DNA from 3 places in the Solibacillus sp. FSL R7-0682 genome. Region 3 is predicted to be linked to each of the others. Evidence: riboswitches for the same ligand, from Rfam matches in the RefSeq annotation. Region 3 holds a riboswitch; each other region holds the start of a gene.
What was found. Region 3 has a riboswitch for cobalamin ahead of metE (5-methyltetrahydropteroyltriglutamate--homocysteine S-methyltransferase). Riboswitches for the same ligand answer to the same signal wherever they lie in the genome.
Positions count from the first base shown of each region.

Region 1: linked by a shared signal. The riboswitch ahead of MKZ17_RS17275 (ABC transporter substrate-binding protein) and the one ahead of metE (5-methyltetrahydropteroyltriglutamate--homocysteine S-methyltransferase) in region 3 are both predicted to bind cobalamin.
Region 2: linked by a shared signal. The riboswitch ahead of MKZ17_RS14320 (hypothetical protein) and the one ahead of metE (5-methyltetrahydropteroyltriglutamate--homocysteine S-methyltransferase) in region 3 are both predicted to bind cobalamin.

Region 1 is NZ_JBBOUI010000001.1:3,439,193-3,443,536, reverse strand. It holds gene argS (arginine--tRNA ligase) at 1-393, shown strand, start outside; gene MKZ17_RS17280 (acyl-CoA dehydrogenase family protein) at 761-1,909, shown strand; cobalamin riboswitch at 1,992-2,183, shown strand; gene MKZ17_RS17275 (ABC transporter substrate-binding protein) at 2,285-3,244, shown strand; gene MKZ17_RS17270 (FecCD family ABC transporter permease) at 3,237-4,235, shown strand; gene MKZ17_RS17265 (adenosylcobinamide amidohydrolase) at 4,235-4,344, shown strand, end outside.
Region 2 is NZ_JBBOUI010000001.1:2,813,122-2,817,465, forward strand. It holds gene cobS (adenosylcobinamide-GDP ribazoletransferase) at 1-572, opposite strand, end outside; gene MKZ17_RS14310 (bifunctional adenosylcobinamide kinase/adenosylcobinamide-phosphate guanylyltransferase) at 585-1,127, opposite strand; gene MKZ17_RS14315 (ABC transporter substrate-binding protein) at 1,200-2,159, opposite strand; gene MKZ17_RS14320 (hypothetical protein) at 2,149-2,703, opposite strand; cobalamin riboswitch at 2,863-3,058, opposite strand; gene MKZ17_RS14325 (Fur family transcriptional regulator) at 3,151-3,561, opposite strand; gene MKZ17_RS14330 (metal ABC transporter permease) at 3,558-4,344, opposite strand, start outside.
Region 3 is NZ_JBBOUI010000001.1:1,761,217-1,765,560, forward strand. It holds gene MKZ17_RS09030 (DedA family protein) at 1-343, opposite strand, end outside; gene MKZ17_RS09035 (DUF1648 domain-containing protein) at 472-972, shown strand; gene MKZ17_RS09040 (nucleoside 2-deoxyribosyltransferase) at 985-1,461, shown strand; gene MKZ17_RS20585 (cysteine-rich CWC family protein) at 1,479-1,718, shown strand; cobalamin riboswitch at 1,759-1,936, shown strand; gene metE (5-methyltetrahydropteroyltriglutamate--homocysteine S-methyltransferase) at 2,081-4,344, shown strand, end outside.

The DNA.
Region 1 (4,344 bases), 1.7 Mb from region 3:
GTTTCACAATCTAACGAAAACCCAGTGTATTATGCACAATATGCACACGCACGTATTTCGTCAATTTTACGTTCAGCACAAGAGCAAGGATTTACAGCTTCTTTAGAAAATTTAGCGTTATTAACAGCTGAAAAAGAAGAAGACGTACTGAAAAAAGTGGGTGCATTCCCACAAATCGTGGCAGATGCAGCGAAACACCGCACACCACACCGTATCGCCAACTACATTCAAGATTTAGCAGCTGCATTCCACAGCTTCTACAATGCGGAAAAAGTATTAAACCAAGATAACAAAGAGCTAACTGAAGCGCGTCTTGCATTAATTACAGCAGTAAAAACAACATTAGCAAATGCATTGAAATTAATTGGTGTATCAGCACCAGAAAAAATGTAAACAACGAACTTCTGTAAAAATACAATCCCATTCTGTAGCGAAAGGCGAAGCCGACAGCTACAAATGCATTGAAATTAATTGGTGTATCAGCACCAGAAAAAATGTAAACAACAAACTTCTGTAAAAATACAATCCCATTCTGTAGCGAAAGGCGAAGCCGACAGCTACAAATGCATTGAAATTAATTGGTGTATCAGCACCAGAGAAAATGTAAATTACTTTTAAGGGAGCCTTCTTCAAACGAAGAAAGCTCCCTTATTTTTAGCTTGAAATAATTCCTATATAATTGACTCAGGAATTTCCGACATTAATATTGAACTCAATAATAGAGTGGAGAGTAGAATAAATAAAATAGGTGGTGTTTCATTTGAGTAAACAATTATTTATTCATACGGAAGAACAACGTGAATGGTTAAAAAAATTAGAGACATTGGAGGAAAGCTTTAAAGCAAACGCTCGTAAAATAGATGAAGAATCTATTTTTCCATTTGAAAATTTCAAAAAGCTACGTGAAATAGGGTATACAAAAATTACTTTACCAAAACAATATGGCGGTGCTGGTTTATCGGTCTATGATGCAGTATTACTTCATGAAACATTATCAAGTTATTGTGGTAGCACGGGGTTAGCAGCTTCATGGACAATTCAAAACGTCGGTGAAATTTTTGAAAATCGTTATTGGCCTGTAGAAAAAATAGACTGGTTCGCTGAGCAGGTCAATAATGGAGCGACCGTAAACCGGGCAGTAAGCGAATTTGCCATGGGTAGTCCTGTACGAGGGGGAAAACCAGGCACAACAGCTGTAAGAGATGGGGAGTTCTATCTTATTAATGGACGTAAAAATTATACGAGTGGAGCCCCAGATTTAGATTATTTTTTAGTGTCGGCCTGGATTGAAGATGATAACCATTTAGGGTTTTTCCTCGTTCCAAAAACAGCTAAGGGTGTATTAGTAGAAACTACGTGGGATGTTATGTCGATGCGTGGTACAGGAAGCGATGATCTTGTACTTAATCATGTACGTGTGGAGCGCTCTAATTTAGTTGAAATACCAAGTTATTCTACAGGTTTTAAACTGAATGGATGGCTGTTATTAATACCTGCGACATATTTAGGAATTGCTCAAGCAGCAAGGGATTATGCAGTACAGTTTGCTAAAAACCATTCACCAAATAGTATTCAAGGGACGATTGCACAACTACCGAATGTCCAAACGTTAATTGGAGAAATGGATTTAGCTTTAACAAATGCACGTTTTACGATTTATGGAGTTGCGCAGTTATACAATGATGCTACAAAAAAAGCTGAAATCGTCAACGAAATCAATATCGCAAAGCATGTCGTAACGAATACGGCGATCGATGTTGTTGACAAGGCAATGCGACTTGTCGGGGCAAAAAGTTTACAACGTTCAAATCCACTTCAACGCTATTACCGAGATGTGCGTGCGGGTCTTCACAATCCACCAATGGACGATTTAACAATAAAACGCTTAGCGGAAACAGCAATTCTTTAATGATTATAGAGGAATTTTCTGAAAATTTTCCAATCGTTACATACATTAAATTTAATTTCCGCTATAATGTAAGAAGTAAAAAATGAATATTACGTGTGAAGGTTCTTATTTTTATTTGAAAATAAGGAGTAAAAGGGAAATCGGTTCAAATCCGATGCGGTCCCGCCACTGTAAATGCTAGTTTGTATCAAAAGCCACTGATTATGTTTATTGGGAAGGCGATACGAAATGTTCAAGCATAAGCCAGGAGACCTGCCTTTACATTACCCAAATGATACCTACGCGGATAGGATGGGGTGAATAATTTTTATATTATTTACTTTTATCTTAAGTCTCCTAATGTAGGAGGCTTTTCTTTTTGAGGAGGAACTATCAATGAAAAAATGGCAACAATTATCTTCTGTAGGACTTGTATCACTCGTAATTCTTTCAGCATGTGGTGCGGAGGAAGCTACAAATAAGACACCTAATGAAGAACAAACGGATCAAACGACAGAACAAACAAAAGCACTATTTCCAGTGGCGTTAAAAGATGCTTTACAAAAAGAAGTGACAATGGAAAAAGCACCGGAGCGCATCGTATCACTTATCCCATCCAATACTGAAATTTTATTCGAACTAGGGCTAAATGAACAAATAGTCGGAGTTAATGATAACGATAATTATCCAGAAGAAGCGGCTACGAAAGAAAAAGTAGGTGGAATGGAATTCAATATAGAAGCCATTATTGCATTGCAACCGGACTTAGTATTAGCGCACGAATCAGGGCTTTATAGCTTTGGTGAAGAAGCGATAGCACAACTTGAAGCAATAGGTATTCCAGTATTCGTTGTAAAAAATGCCTTAACTTTTGAAGAAACATATACAACGATCGAGCAAATTGGTCAGCTAACGGGGAAAACGTCTGAAGCGACTGAAATAATTGCCTCTATACAGCAAGGGATTACAGAAATCGAAAACAAAGTAACGGACCTTGAAGAGAAATCAGTATTTATCGTTGTTGGAACAGAACCTGATTTATATGCAGCAGGGCAGGATACTTTTATTGATGAGATGTTAGATGTTCTGAATGTTGAAAATGTTGTGCAAGAGCTAGGTTGGCCAATGTATAGTGCTGAGCAATTTGTGAGTAGTAATGCAGATGTGATTTTAGTCACGTATGAGAGTGATATAGATGCTATTTCAAACAATGCAGCATATGCAGAAATGAAGGCAGTGAAGACTGACAATATTAAACTTGTTGATGGCGATACAACAACACGTCAAGGTCCTCGAATTGTAGAAGGTATTGAGTCAATCGCAGAAGCAATTTATCCAGAGGCATTTAATGAATAAAAAATATACAATCGCTTATGTAATATCGATTGTATTACTTTTTAGCAGTGTTTGGATTGGTATTTCATTTGGTTCGGTCGATATTCCCTTTTCGACATTATGGGATAAAACGACGGATCCTGTAGCATACAGCATCCTTTGGAAAATTCGTATGCCTCGTGTCATTTTAGCAGCATTAATCGGGGCATCACTGGCTATTGCGGGTGCAGCATTTCAAGGCTTACTTAAAAATCCATTAGCGGATCCATACACTCTGGGTGTTTCATCAGGGGCTTCCGTTGGTGCAGTTATGACAATTTTTTTAGGCATTTCAATTCCGGTGTTAGGAACGTTTACACTACCGGTATTTAGTATGGCTGGTGCTGCACTTACAATGTTTGTCGTATTAAGCTTTGCGAAGCTAGTAGACCGTACGATGAAAATGGAAACTTTAATTTTAACAGGAATTATTTTTAGTTCTTTTCTTGGCTCATGTATTTCATTGATGGTTGCTTTAACAGGTGAGCAACTCCGAGAAATAATTGGCTGGCTATTGGGTAGTGTGTCGATGCGCGGCTGGCCATATGTAAAAATGGTTGTTCCATTTATGATAATAGGAACGGTCATGCTTTGGTTAAAGCGCCGTGAGCTAAACGCGATGATTTACGGAGAAGAACGTGCGCAATATTTAGGGGTAGATGTAAAACGGAGTAAATATATCATTTTAGCAGGTGGTTCGATTTTAACAGGGGCCGCAGTAGCAGCATCTGGTACGATTGGCTTTGTTGGGTTAGTTGTACCACATATGGTCCGGATTTTAATCGGTGCAGATCATCGACATTTATTAAGTCTTTCTTTTTTAAACGGTGCAAGTTTACTTGTCATTTGTGACTTAGTATCCCGTACAATTATTGCCCCAATAGAGCTTCCAATAGGGGTGATTACATCCTTTATTGGGGCTCCAGTGTTTGCTTATATATTCTTTAAGCAACGAAGAAAGGGGGTAGCGTAATGTTAAAAGTACATCAATTAACAGGTGGCTATGCAGGGGAATCGATTGTTAAAAATATGACGTTTCACGTGAAAAAAGGCAAGATTCTTGGTATTCTCGGTCCAAATGG
Region 2 (4,344 bases), 1.1 Mb from region 3:
ATAGTTAAAATAAGCCAAAGCATTTTTGTGATTACTTCACCCTTAAAATATGCTGCTAATCCTGTTTTTTTTGATGTAGGCATCGTTAAAAAATATAATAACATGCCAATGCGTGCAATAAACGGAATAACGGCAATATAAGCAATCACTTCCATTTGCCCTTTTTCAAGCGTTTCAAAAATAAAACCTACTTTTAATAATAATAAGCAAACAACACTTATTACACCAAATGCACCTGTACGAGGATCATCTAATATAGCAAGCCGTTTCTCTTTATCTCCATAAGAAAAAAATGCGTCGCTCATATCGGTCCATCCATCTAAATGAAGCCCACCCGTTAAGACTATCATCCCAACGACAAGTAATATGGCTAGAAGTATATTCGAAAGATTACTAAAGCTCCATATTAGATAAATACCTGTACCTAAAGTACTCCCCATAATAAGACCAATAATTGGTAAGCTTGCATACATCCACGTAACAGATTTTTTATTCATATGTAATTGTTTGTTTACTGGCACTGAGGAGAAAAACTGCCATGCTAAAAAAAATCCAGTCACACTATTTTTCAACTTGCTCACCCCTTATTTCCAACGCTGTACAAGTTGAAATTGTACCTCATACGCTTCTTCACTTTGTTTCACTAGCCATTGATGAAGCCCACCAAGTAATTTACGATATTGATTTACTTCATCGTACTTTGAGGCTGGTTCATCTAGTATTTCATTCGAAACAATAATCATTTTAACACTTCGCTCCTGCCAAAAAAGCAGTTGTTGTTGAAATAAAGCAATTTGCGTATGAATAAACTGTTGTGGGTCTTTTACTCTTTCTGCAGCATACATAACATTTGAAAGCCATGTTGTGACACATTCAAACAATAGTACATCATTTCCCGAAAAGTTTTTTGCATTTTCAGGAAATGCCACTTGCATTTCAATTGTATGCCAATTTAACAATTGATTTTCACGATCCATCCTGTGGCGATGAATGCGTGATTTCATTTCTTCGTCAAATGGAACACCCGTCGCTATATAATGATAGTGCTTGTCTAACCCACATTGCGATATCATCTGTTCCGCTAATGCACTTTTCCCACTTCTTACGCCACCCGTAATAAAAATCAACCAGTCCACCACCTTGTAAACGCTAAAAGAAAGAACAAGCTTCATTAAAAGCCTGTTCCTTTCATTGTAACCTTATTTAAATAATTCTGGGTAGACTGCTTCCGCCATATTTTGAACTGCCTTACCTATACGTGGTGCTGGACGTGACATTATGTCGCCATCTACTAAATAAACTTGTTTATTAGCTACAGCACCTATTTTGTCCCATCCTGCACGACCTAAAATTTCACCAATAGCATCTTCCATATATGTAGCAGGTGATAAAATTACTTCAGGATTTCTTGTGATGACATCTTCTTCCGTAACACTTAACCAGCCAGATTGATCTGCAAATATATTTTCTACACCAGCCGCATCCATAATCTCTTGCTGGAATGTCTCGCTACCTGTTGTCCAAATGTCTGGAGCAGGTGAAACTTCATAGTAAACTTTACGTTTTGTTTCTACAGAAGCTGTTTTTTCCTGAACCTCTTTAATTTGCCCCTGTATTGTAGTTACTACTTCTTGTCCCTTTTCTTCAATTGCCATTACTTCTGATAATTGAATAATATCTGAGTAAACATCATCAAACGATGTAGCGGATGCAATAACGAATACTTTTAAGCCTGCATCTTCAAGCTGTGTAATTTGTGCTTCATCTCCAATTGTATAAGCAACAACGACGTCTGGATTTAACTCAACAATACGTTCTGCATTAATTACTGTAGAAGTTGAAACTCGTTCAATTTTTTGTGCTGCTTCTGGATACGTATCATAGTCCGTAGCACCAACAATTTTATCGCCAACACCTAGTTCAAATAAAATTTCTGTATTACTCGGCTGTAGTGACACAATCGTTTCTGGTACTGCGTCAAACGTCACTTCAATTCCACGGTCATCTACTACCGTATAAGGCCCTTCTACTACTTCCTCTTCTGTATGTTTAGCTGTGTCACCTTTCTGTGTTTCCTTTGCAGAATCCTCTGTTGAATTACATGCAGTTAATAATAACGCTGCCGCTAGTGGTGCGACCCATTTCATCTTAAATTTCATCGTTATTCTCCTTTTTCTTTTTCATCGGGTAGGATTTACTAATAAATGGTGTTTCACTATGCGCATGCTGTTTGTTTAAATAAACCGCCATAACGAAAAATATATTTGCTAGTAATCCTAAAAAATCAAATAAAATTTCAGGTATGTCACGTTCTTCGCTTACTTTATGTAAAGCACGGTATGACTTTTTCGCTTCACTTCGACATATATGAAGTCGAGCAGCACTTTCAACACCTTGTGGTAATAAAAACTGCTGAATCGTGTCTTTAACTTGGCTGACATAAAAGTCATAACGCGCACTTAACCAATTTAAATCGTCTTCTGTAATGGCTAGCTTTCCACGAACCGAACCATTCACATGGTAAGCAAGTGGATGAATGACTTGTAAATCCTGGAGCACTACTTGCCCTTTCTCATCATGCAATATTGTTGGTAACACAGCACCAATCCTTGTCGTTAATGAATCCGTACGTATTTCATAATCGACTAACGAGCTTTTTTCACGCATGAATGGATAGCATGAAAAGCGAATATCTTTTTTCATCTTATTTCCCCCTTAAGATGCTCTATTTCCCCTTGAAACAATTGAAAATGGCAAATAAAAATAGCCATCCAAGACAATGGATGGCTAAAAACGTCATATTATAAAATAATAGAATACGAGTATTCTTTGCCGTACATTCTCTTTAATTCCGAAGAGGGTTGTTACGATTAGAAAAAGATTGGTCTCCTGGCTTGCACTTCGTTTTACTAACAAGTACCTTCCCGCTTAAAAAGCAGTGGTCTATTTACTCGTGTTCATCAGTGCTTACAGTTACGGACATAGCTTCGGATTTACACCGAATTCCCATTTATGCAAAAAGCATCTTTTTCCTGCAAACTTATTCAATTTGTAAATTCACTTTAACATATCCTCTAAATTATGCAAATAGTTTTTCAATACACACAATTTAAATGGATGAAGTAGCGAAATCTTTAATAATTCGTTCACTTACAAACACTCCGGGCATTTCCCATAAATTTCAAATTTATGTGCTTCAACCGCATAGCCTGGAAGCTTCTCTCCTAGCAATTCCATCGGACAAACTGACAATTCCTTCACATTTCCACAATCTCGACAAATAAAATGGTGATGATGATGATCCGATTCACATTGCATACGGAAATTTCGCTCTCCATTAAGCTCTGTTTCTTCTAATATACCTAATTCTACGAATGTTGCTAAGTTACGATAAATTGTATCAAAGCTCATCCCTGGGAAGTCTCTTTTAAGTACAACTAATAGATCACGAGCTGTTAAATATTTATCAGTGGCTGCAAACATATTTAATATTAACTCTCGTTTATCTGTTTTTTTATAGCCTTTATCTTTTAATATTTCCCACGCACGCGTTATATTCACAGTACTTCTTCCCCTTCCGCTTTTGTTGTCATTTTTAAGACAAGTTTTTTACTTACTATAACGAATAATAAAATAACGATTGATGTTACAACAATTGTACCACCTGGTGCTAAGTTTAAGTAAAACGCCGATACAAGTCCAATGATTACCGCTAATTCTCCAAATACAATAGAGTAAATTATCGCTTCTTTAAAGCCGCGTGCTAATCGCATCGCAGCTGCTACTGGTAAAGTCATTAAACTTGAAACAAGTAAAATCCCCACAATACGCATGCTCGCTGCAATGACTAATGCGACGACAACCATAAATAATAAATGGATCCACTTAGCTGGGAGACCACTCGCTTTTGCAAATTCTTCATCGAAGGATAAAACAAATAGTTCTTTAAAGAAAATTAATAAAAATACTACCACTACAATAGCAATTGCAAATACTACATATAAATCCTGTCTAGATACTGCCGATACCGATCCAAATAAATAACTCATTAAATCTGTATTAAAGCCACTTGCAAGAGAAATTAGAATAGCACTAATACCAATACCACCTGACATAATAATCGGAATTGCAAGCTCTTCATAATGCTTATATAGCCTACGTAAGCGCTCAATTAATATAGAGCCACTTACCGATGCGATAATCCCTAAATAAATAGGATTTAGCAACGCTAACCCAACAAACGTTTGACTTAAATATAAGCTCCCAGCAATCCCTGCTAGCGTCACGTGGGATAGTGCATCCGCTATTAAGGATAAGCGGCGTACGACTATAAATACACCAAGT
Region 3 (4,344 bases):
CTGCCTTTTCCGTTGTTGAATCGGATATAAAGCGCATAAAAATATTACGTTTGCGCGGGATTTTCCGGACGGTTTTGCCAATAAAATAGTTGTTGCTATCAGCAAGGGTTGTTGCAATAATGAATAAAATGAAAAGCACCCAAAGCTCAAGCTTTCCGATCGCTGCTAAAGTACCGCTCGTAAAGACGGTACTGTCCCCAGGCAAAAATGTAAAAATGACAAAGGCTGTTTTACTAAAAACAACAGCAAAGAGTAATAAATAAATATAGAGTCCAAGCTCTTCTATGTAGCGAAAGATGACTTGATCTATTTCACGCAAAAATTGAATAATATCTATTAGCATAGCAATTCTCCCATCAAAAAATGGACATGGTTTTCCATTAGTATAAATGATTTGTTATAATAAAGCGTACAAAGCGTCTTGAAACTTTTTCTCTAATCTCACCGTATACTAGGTGAGGAGGGTTTTCTATGAACGAATATAATCGCCCAAAATTACATATTGCAAAGACAAAGTCAGAGTGGCTAGCGGACACGATTGGTTATGTGGCACTTGCCTGTTTATTTTCAATTTTACTATTTAATTGGAGCGGCTTACCCGAGCAAGTACCAGCACATTACGGTGCAAATGGGGAGGTAGACCGCTGGGGATCGAAATATGAGCTTTTTATTTTGCCGGTCATTGCGACGTTTATGCAATTTTTTCTTATGATTTTTGAGAAAAATCCAGAAACTCATAACTACCCAGCGCGGATAAACGAATCAAATGCACGGGACTTTTATTTAAATAGTCGCCAATTACTTAATTATACGAAAAATATCATCAATATATTATTTGCATATATCGTATGGAAGACGGTAGAAATTGCAAGTGGCGCGGATGCTACACTTGGCTGGCCTTTTTATGTAATATTAGGCCTCTTAATAGGCGTAACAACATGGAAAGTTGTAAAAACATTTAAAATTAAATAATGAGGTGTTTGAATGAAAGCTTATTTAGCGAATGGTCTATTTTCAATCGGAGACCGCTATGTAAATGAAATAATTGCCGACAAGCTCCGTACGGCAATGCCGTCAATTGAATTATACGTACCACAAGAAAATGATGCCATAAACGATAAAAATGCCTATGCAAATAGCTTAGCAATTGCACAGGCAGATATACATAGTTTAAAAGAAAGTGATGTTTTAATAGCTGTTATTGATGGGGTGGAAATAGATTCGGGTGTCGCTGCAGAGATTGGTGCGTTTTCAATGCTCAATCGTCCAATTGTTGCGTTATTTTCAGATGTGCGTCAATTAGGGCGAACGAATTCAAAAAAAATTGACGCGCTTATTGCAGATGGAACAGAAAATCAGTTTATTTACCGAAACTTATTTGTCGTTGGACTCATTAAGCAAAATGGTGTCATTGTTTCGACGGTAGAAGAGGCGGTAGAAGCTGTAAAAAAATATCTATAATGGATAAAGCGTCTTGCATGAATTCGTGTGCAAGGCGTTTTCTATTACGAACTAGAAATGAGGGAAGTTCATTGACAGCAAATAGTTGCCCAATTTGCAATCAAGCAAACCATTGTCAAATTGAAGATGCAAAAAATTGTTGGTGCATGACGGTTACCATTAAGCCTGAATTATTAAATCAACTTCAGAGGTCGATTAAAAACAATACGTGTATTTGCATTAAATGTTTAGAAAAAACTAATTTATCAGAAAATTAGTTTTTATTTTAAAGTTTTTATGATATAGTGTTAACCAATTACATAACGTGTAAGAAGAGGTGCTTATGAGAATAAGCTTAAAAGGGAAGCTTGGTGCAAATCCAACACTGTCCCGCAACTGTAACTCGGAGCGAATCTAACTAATGCCACTGTAAAACGGGAAGGCAAGAAGAGCGTTGAAGAGAAGTCAGGAGACCTGCCTCATTCTAGTACACACCAAATGCCTACGAGGAAATAGGTGGTGTTCTGTGCGAATGTGCGTACTTTAAATACGCTTTTTCAAGATGCATAGATAAGTCCAGGCTATTTTCCATTACCGGAAAGTAGCCTTTTTGGTTATGTAAAAAAAGGAGGCTTATCAAATGAGTGTAGTTAGTACAGTTGTTGGTTATCCGTATATCGGAGAGCAACGTGAATGGAAACGTATAGTTGAGTCGTATTGGAAGAAAGAAATTTCCGAACAGCAATGTGAGGAACAGATGAAGGTACTCCGTAAATCACAAATAACACGTCAACGAAACCTTGGGCTTGATTTGGTAACAGTGGGCGATTTTACATATTACGATCGCATGTTAGATTTAGCTGTAATGTTTAATCTAATTCCAAGTCGTTACGAGTCGCTTGGGGACGTGACAAATTTAGAGCTTTATTACGCTATGGCTCGTGGGACAGATCATGTAATTGCAAGTGAAATGACAAAATGGTTTAACACGAATTATCATTACATCGTGCCAGAATATGAGGGACAAAAATTAACACTAAAGAAAAATAAAATTTTAACATACTACCTTGAAGCGAAGGATTTAGGCTTTAATGCTAAGCCTACATTAATTGGTCCCTATACATTTGCTGATTTATCAAAGGGCTATAACGAAAAATCTCGAGCAGCGTTTATTGTCGCACTTATTCCACTGTATGCCCAGGTACTAAATGAGCTGGTGGAAGCTGGGGCACAGTGGATTCAATTGGAGGAGCCTTCTCTCACGAAAAATTTATCTAAGCAGGAAGTTCAACTAATCGAAGAAATTTACAAGCAATTAGCTGAAAGTGTACCTGCTGCAAAGCTAATGGTACAAACGTATTTTGAAGCACTTACCTCATATGAAACACTCGTCCACTTACCAGTTGCTGGCATTGGTCTAGACTTTGTTCATGGCAAAAAGGAGAATTACCAGGCATTACGAAAATATGGTTTTCCAACAAATAAAGTATTGTCAATTGGGATTATTAATGGACGTGATATTTGGCGAGCAAATTTGGCAGAAACATTATCGGGTGTTAAAGCTATTATGCAATTAAGTGAAGCAAAAAATGTGTGGTTAAGCTCATCATGCAGTCTACAGCACGTTCCGGTGACAACTAAAAGTGAGCAAAACGTTGATCCAGTATTACTAAATACTTTAGCCTTTGCAAATGAAAAAATCGAAGAAATTGTTGCAGTGAGTGGTTATTTACAAACAGGCAGTTGGAAAAAGGCAAATAGTGTAGCAATTAGTATGCAAGCAATTGAAGCGCTAGCTACTCATCCTGTACGAAAAAATGAGCGAGTAGATGCATTAATGAAAGCAGTAAAGGCAGACGACTTTAAGCGACCAGCTCCTTTTGAAGCCCGCCAAAAAATACAAAAAGAGTCCTTGCAATTACCTGATTTTCCGACTACGACAATCGGTAGCTTTCCACAATCATCTGCCGTTAAGAAAAACCGAGCAGCGTGGCGGAAAAATGAATTATCTCATGAACAATATGAATTCTTTGTAAAAGAAGAAACAGCACGTTGGATTGCTATTCAAGAGGAAATTGGCTTAGATGTTTTCGTTCATGGGGAGTTTGAGAGAACAGACATGGTCGAATATTTTGGTGAAAAACTAACGGGCTTTGCCTTCACGCAATATGCTTGGGTTGTTTCCTATGGTTCACGTTGCGTAAAACCACCGATTATTTATGGGGATGTCGAATGGACAGAAACGATGACTGTTAAAGAAGTAGCAGAGGCACAGCAATTAACAGACAACTATGTAAAAGGAATGCTAACTGGACCTGTGACAATTTTAAATTGGTCATTTGTCCGAAATGATATCCCTCGGGCAGCGGTAGCGTACCAAATTGGACTTGCGCTACGCCAGGAAATTGACGCACTAGAGCAGGCGGGTATTCGTATTATACAAGTTGACGAACCAGCACTTCGTGAAGGCTTACCCATTCGACAAGAAAACTGGGAGGACTATTTGCAATGGGCAGTGAATTCGTTTAAATTAGCTACTTCAGCTGTGCAAAACGACACACAAATTCATACCCATATGTGCTATTGCGAATTTAATGATTTTATCGCGCCAATTCGGGCGCTAGATGCAGATGTCATTTCTCTTGAAACATCTAGAAGTCACGGAGAATTGATTGCATCATTGAAAGAAAATCCTTATGAATTTGGTATTGGGTTAGGAGTGTACGATATTCATAGTCCACGCGTACCATCTATTGAGGAAATGACGCATATTTTAAAGGAAAGTTTAGCAGTTATACCGAAGGAGCAATTTTGGGTAAACCCTGATTGTGGTTTAAAAACGCGACAAGAGCCTGAAACGATTGCGGCTTTAGAAAATATGGTAAAGGCTGCGAAAGCATTGCG